Linked DNA regions of Thiocystis violascens DSM 198. The protein of the gene in region 2 interacts with the protein of the main gene of each other region in a pairwise test. Links are inferred from orthologs where the notes say so. Each region holds a gene or a part of one and is shown on either strand. Other genes may lie near its edges. The genes, in order: secD and pheT.

The links.
Region 1: the proteins of pheT (region 2) and secD interact in binary tests that used the Escherichia coli proteins (3 or more experiments, as listed by UniProt). The link is inferred for Thiocystis violascens DSM 198 from one-to-one orthologs.

What each region holds. Positions count from the first base shown.
Region 1 is NC_018012.1:3,419,341-3,422,630, reverse strand. Bases 107-3,078 are described here. They hold secD (protein translocase subunit SecD), read right to left. Parts: upstream 2,535-3,078; coding sequence 678-2,534; downstream 107-677. Other genes in these bases: yajC (preprotein translocase subunit YajC), read right to left, coding at 2,698-3,033; secF (protein translocase subunit SecF), read right to left, coding at 107-666. Outside these bases: more of secF, read right to left, coding at 1-106; THIVI_RS15140 (RuBisCO large subunit C-terminal-like domain-containing protein), read right to left, coding at 3,208-3,290. UniProt on the Escherichia coli protein: Part of the Sec protein translocase complex. Interacts with the SecYEG preprotein conducting channel. SecDF uses the proton motive force (PMF) to complete protein translocation after the ATP-dependent function of SecA.
Region 2 is NC_018012.1:1,699,829-1,703,143, forward strand. The notes cover bases 319-3,315. They hold pheT (phenylalanine--tRNA ligase subunit beta), read right to left. Parts: upstream 3,008-3,315; coding sequence 629-3,007; downstream 319-628. Other genes in these bases: THIVI_RS07530 (MerR family transcriptional regulator), read right to left, coding at 319-344; ihfA (integration host factor subunit alpha), read right to left, coding at 325-624; pheS (phenylalanine--tRNA ligase subunit alpha), read right to left, coding at 3,106-3,315. In the rest of the region: more of THIVI_RS07530, read right to left, coding at 1-318.

The DNA.
Region 1 (3,290 bases), 1.7 Mb from region 2 along the record:
CCGGCGGAAGTTCTCGCGGATGCGGTCGAAGATGACGATGGTGTCGTTCAGCGAATAGCCGATCACCGCCAGCACCGCCGCCAGCACCGTGAGATCGAAGGGAATCTGGAAGATCGAGAACATCCCGACGGTAAAAATGACGTCATGGATGAGTGCGGCGACCGCCCCGACCGCGAAACGCCACTCGAAGCGCAGCGCGACATAGATCAGGATGCCGATCAGCGAGAAGAGCACCGCCAGTCCGCCCTGTTCGCGCAGATCCTCGCCGACCTGAGGTCCGACGAATTCGACCCGGCGCAGCTCGACTTTCCCCTCGGACGCCTGACTCAGCGCGCGGTAGACCCGCTCGCTGAGTTCCGCGCTCGCCGCCTCGCCCGCCAGCGGGGCCAGACGGATGAGCACGTCCGTCCGCGAGCCGAAGTGCTGAACCGTAGCGCCGGTGAAGCCAGCACCCTCCATCGCGGCGCTGACCGCGCTGAGTTCGGTTGGATTCTGATAGCCGACCTCGATCACGGTGCCGCCGGTGAAATCCAGTCCGAAGTCGAAGCCGCGCACCAGCATCGACAGCAGACAGATGATCAGCACCACCCCGGACAGGATCGCCGCAGTGTAGCGCTTCCCGATGAAATCGATGTTCAGCTCATTGATCGTGCGTTTTTTGTTCATGTCGATGCCCCTCAGAGACCCAGTTTATTCAGACGCCGCCCGCCGTAGATCAGATTGATCAGGGCGCGGGATCCAAGGATGGCGGTAAACATGGACGAGAGGATACCGATGAAGAGCGTCACCGCGAACCCCTTGACCGGACCGGTGCCGAAGCTGAACAGCACCACGGCGGCGATCAGGGTCGTGACGTTGGAGTCGACGATGGTCGAGAGCGCCTTGTCATAACCGGCATGGATGCTGGCTTGGGGCGAGTTGCCGTTACGGATCTCTTCGCGGATACGCTCGAAGATCAGCACATTGGCGTCCACCGCCATACCGACCGTGAGCACGATGCCGGCAATGCCCGGCAGGGTCAGCGTGGCCTGTAACATGGAGAGGATGGCCACGATCATCACCAGATTGACGACCAGCACTAGATTGGCCACCATCCCGAAGGCTCGGTAATAGAGCCCCATGAAGATCACCACAAGCGCCAGTCCGATCAGCACCGACCGAACCCCCTGATCGATGTTGTCCTGACCCAGGCTGGGACCGATGGTGCGTTCCTCGACAATCTGGATCGGCGCCGCCAGCGCGCCCGAGCGCAGCAGCAGGGCGGTATCGTGGGCCTCGGCGCTGCTGTCGAGCCCGGTGGTCTGGAAGCGTCGGCCGAAGGGTTCGCGGATACTGGCGACGCTGATGACTTCCTCGACCTTGCGCGTTGTCTTGACCGGCTCGCCGTTGACCAGTTCGGTGGTGGTGCGGTTCTCGATGAAGACGACCGCCATTGGTTTGCCGACGTTTTCGGTGGTGACGTCGCGCATCCGTCGCGCGCCTTGGCCATCAAGGTTCACAAAGACGGCCGGGGTACCGCTCTGACCGTCGAATCCGGCCGAGGCGTCGGTGATCTGATCGCCAGTCACGATCACCCGGCGTTTGAGCAGAATCGGTCTGCCGTCGCGCTCGTAATAGAGCTTGCTGCCGACCGGAACCCGTCCCGCCACGGCATCGGCGACACTGCCCTCGGTGTCTACCAGACGGTATTCCAGGGTCGCGGTGGCGCCGAGCAGTTCTTTCAGACGACCGGGATCCTGCGCGCCCGGCAGTTGCACCACAATCCGCCGCTCGCCCTGTCGGGCGATGCTGGGCTCCGCCACTCCAAGCGCGTTAACGCGATTGCGCAGGGTCGTGATGTTCTGCTCCAGCGCGAAATCCTTGATCTTCTGCTGCTCGACCTCCGGCAGGCTGGCCTCGACCAGATAGCGATCTTCATCCTGACTGCTCTGAACGGTCAGATCCCGGAACTCGCGGCTCAGCACCTTCTCGCCGGCATCGCGGGTCTCGGCGTCGTTGAATTTCACCAGGATGCGCCCGCCCTCGCGGGTGGCGGTGACATAACGGATCTTTTTGTCGCGCAACTGAGTCCGCAGATCACCGAGATAGCGCTCCAGCGTCTGATCCAGGGCGGCATCCATGTCCACGTCGATGACGACATGGATACCGCCGCGCAGATCCAGGCCCAGCGACATGGGGTTGAGACCGACCGCGCGCATCCAACCGGGCAGATCGGCCGACTGCGTCAACGCCGTGCGGTACTTCGTGGAGAGCGAACGCTCGATCGCCTCCTGTCCACGTAACTGCTCGCCGGGCGCGGCGAAGCGGACCAGCAGTTTTCCGCCCTCGCGTGTTTCGATGCCCTTGACGGGGACGCCGGCATTCTCAAGCGCGGCGCGGACCTCGCCGACACTGGCCTCGGTGACCTCGGCGCCGCGGGCGGCGGTGATTTCGATCGATGGATCCTGAGAGTAAAGGTTCGGCCAGGCCAGTAGCAGGCTGGCCAGAATCACGCCCAGGATCAGCAGATTCTTCCACAGGGGATATCGGTTCATTGCAGTTTTGATCTCTACATCGCTGGTCGCAACGGCGCGCGGGGCAGGTGCGAGGGGAGACGCCGGTCGCGCCGTCGGCAAGTGACGTCCGCGACCAAATCCGCACGAAAAGACCCGGCCGCTCGCGCGTCCGCGTCCTCTCGGTCCGGATGCAGTGGGAAGTTTAGAGTTCCTTCAGCGTGCCCTTCGGCAGCACGGATTCGATGGTCGCCCGGCGCACCTTGACCTGGACGCCATCGGCGATCTCGACCAGGATGAAGTTTTCGCCGATCTCGTTAATCCGGCCGGCGATGCCGCCGACGGTGATGACCTCGTCGCCCTTCGCCAGTGCCGCGACCATCTTCTGATGTTCTTTCTGACGCTTGGCCTGAGGACGAATCAGGAGAAAGTAAAAGACCACCGCAAACAACACCAGCGGCAGCAGCGCGATGAACGAATCGCCGGCGGAGGCGGCGGCGACCTCGCCCTGGGCGAGCGCGTCGGAGATAAAGAAGCTCATAGTCGACTCCCGATCGGTACGCGGATCCGCAAGCGGGATCCAGTGACGTGAAGCGGCCCGTGTCGGTCAATCCCGAGACGGCCAAGGAAATGCTGGCGGCGGATTATCGCACAGCGGCGAATAAGATACAGCGGGCAGGATCGCCGGAAACTCAATCCGTGGACTGATCGCCGGCTACCCTGCCTGCGCGACGAACCGACGGCAACTCTCGATCAGATCCGGACCATGTGCATGCAGATCGCCACCGATCAGCAGGA
Region 2 (3,315 bases):
AGCTCCAGACGTAACTGGCGCAGAACCTGATGGGTTTGATTCATGTCGTGCTTGGCGCCTTCTCCGCTCAATTGCTGACGGGCGCCGCCGATGGTGAATCCCTGGTCGTACAGCAGGTTGCGGATCTGGCGCACGATCAAAACATCGTGGCGTTGGTAATAACGTCGGTTGCCGCGGCGCTTGACCGGCTTGAGCTGCGGAAATTCCTGTTCCCAGTAGCGCAAGACGTGCGGTTTGACGCCACACAGTTCGCTGACTTCACCGATGGTGAAGTAACGCTTGCCGGGAATCGGCGGGAGATCGCCGTCTCCTGGCTCGTCGCCACTAACCATCGGTTCCAGCATAGGCTTCCACCCGCGATTTGAGCTTCTGGCCTGGACGGAAGGTCACGACACGCCGCGCGGTGATGGGAATTTCCTCGCCGGTCTTGGGGTTGCGGCCCGGACGCTCGTTTTTCTCGCGCAGGTCGAAGTTGCCAAACCCGGACAGCTTGACCTGCTCCCCCCGCTCCAGGGCGGTGCGAATCTCCTCGAAAAACATCTCGACGATATCCTTGGCCTCGCGTTTGTTCAGGCCAAGTTCATCGAATAGATGCTCTGCCATTTCGGCTTTGGTCAACGCCATACCCTCAATCCCTCAATCGTGCGTCAAGTTCCGAAGTAAGGCGATCCAGAATCCGCCCTACCTCGACTTCAATGATTTCTTCGGTCAGTGTCTGGGAAGAAGACTGTAAAATCAATCCTAAAGCAAGACTTTTTCGTCCAGAATCGACGTTCTTGCCGGTATAGACATCGAACAGGATGACCTCGCGCAGCAGTTCCGTGGCGGCGGCGCGAACGCAGTCGGCAACCCTCTCGTAGCCGATCTGTGCGTCGATGACGATCGCCAGATCGCGACGAATACCAGGGAAACGCGAGATCGGCGCATAGCGGGGCAGGATGCCGTCCGCCAGCGGTGCCAGATCCAGTTCGAACAGAAAGGCGTCGCCGGTGAGATCGAGCTTGGCGGCCAGCGAGGGATGCAGCATCCCCATCAGACCCACGGGTTTCCCTTCGCGCTCGATCCGGGCCGTCTGCCCCGGATGCAGGGCCGGATGCGCGCCGGCGACGAACCTGAATTGCGCGGGCGCGCCGGTCAGCGCCAGCAGGGCTTCCACGTCGGCCTTGAGGTCGTAAAAATCGACCTTGCCAGATTGCTGGCCCCACTGTTCGGGAGCGGCCGTGCCGATGACCAGACCGGCGAGCCCCGGTTCCTGTCGCAGACCGTCGGCGCCGATCCGAAACCGCAGACCCGACTCGAAGATCCGCACCCGCTCCAGTTGACGGGTCTGATTGTAACGGGCGGTCTGCAACAGGCCGGCCCAGAGGCTGGTGCGCATGATAGAGAGTTCGGCGCTGATGGGGTTGGCCAACCGCAGGGTGTCGGCCTCGGGTTCGACCAGCGACTGGATCTCGGGGCTGACGAAACTGTAGGTGATGACCTCGTGGAAACCGCGGTCGACCAGGGCCAGGCGCGCGCGGTCGAGATCGAACGCGGCCTCGGGCGTGGATTGGGTGACCGAGGCGGCACTGGCGTGGCTCACCGGGATGTTGTCGTAGCCATGGATCCGGCCGATGTCGGCGATCAGGTCGACTTCGTGGACCAGATCGAAACGCGCGCTGGGCGGGGTGACCCGCCAGCCGTCATCGAGACGTTCGACGGCCATGCCCAGGCGTTCCAGCACATCGGCGATGGTCGTGGCGGGCAGTTCGAGCCCGAGAATCCAGGCGACGCGCGCCTCGCGCAGATGCAGGGGTTCGCGTCGCGGCAGATGGGTCGCGTCGACCGCTTCCACCACGGGGCCGACCTGGCCGCCGACGATGTCCAGCAGGAGACGGGTCGCGCGCTCGATCGCGCGGACCTGAAGTTGCGGGTCGACACCGCGCTCGAAACGGTGCGAGGAATCGGTATGAAAGCCGTAACCGCGCGCCTTGCCGCTAATGGCGAGCGGCGCGAAAAAGGCGCTTTCGAGCAGGATATCGCGGGTCTCAGGGCCAACGCCGGTCGCGGCGCCGCCCATGATGCCGGCCATGGCCACCGCCTGGTTGGCGTCGGCAATCACCAGGGTGTCGGCGCGCAGTTCGATTTCATCGCCGTTGAGCAACGCGAGCCGTTCGCCGGCCTGGGCCAGACGCACCTCGATCCCGCCGCTGAGTTTGGCGAGATCGAACCCGTGCATGGGCTGACCCAATTCGAGCATGACATAGTTGGTGACATCCACGACGGGGCTGATCGCGCGCAGTCCGGCGCGGCGCAGGCGTTCCTGCATCCACACAGGCGTTGCGGCGGTCGGATCGACCTGGCGGATGACCCGGCAGACGTAGCGCGGGCAGGCGTCGGGAGCCAGCAGACGCACCGTCACGCGGTCGTCGCAGGTTGGCGCCACGGGTTGCACGGCAGGCGCCCGCAGCGGGACGCGGTTGATAACCGCGACCTCGCGGGCGAGCCCGGCGATGCCGAGACAGTCGCCCCGATCCGGAGTCAGGTCGACCTCGATGCAATGGTCGTCCAGGGCCATCCAAGCGCGGAAGTCCTCGCCCACGGGGGCGTCCGCCGACAGGGGCAGGATGCCATCGGAGGTCTCGGCCAGTCCGAGTTCGGTGGCGGAGCAGATCATGCCGAAGGACGCGACACCGCGCAGCTTGGCCTTTTTGATCTTGAAGTCGCCGGGCAGACAGGCACCGACCGTGGCGACCGGAATCTTCATACCCTCGGCGACATTGGCCGCGCCGCAGATGATCTGGAGCGGTTCGTCCTGGCCCAGATCGACCGTACAGATGCGCAGCTTGGCGGCATCCGGATGGGGCGCGATGCGCTGCACCAGGCCGATCGAGACGCCGCTGAAAGCGGGGGCCGCCGGTTCGACGGCGTCCACTTCCAGACCCGCCATGCTGAGCTGATCGGCCAATTGTTGGGTGTCGACCGGCGGATTCACCCACTCGCGCAGCCAAGCCTCACTGAATCGCATATCGCGCTTTCCCGTGTGCGACTCTCAAAGCGCGTTGCGCGTTGAGAGAAACTGAATTTATATTTTTAAAAACATATGATTTTTCGATAGAAAAATCATTAGGCGAACTGGCGCAGGTATCTTAGGTCATTATCGAAATTGAGCCGGATATCGTCGATGCCGTAGCGCAGCATGGCGAGCCGCTCGACGCCCATGCCGAAGGCGTAGCCAAGATGGCGCTCGGGATCGATCCCGACATGCTTGAACACCTCGGGATAGACCATGCCGCAACCGAGTACTTCCAGCCAGCCGGTCTGTTTGCAGACCCG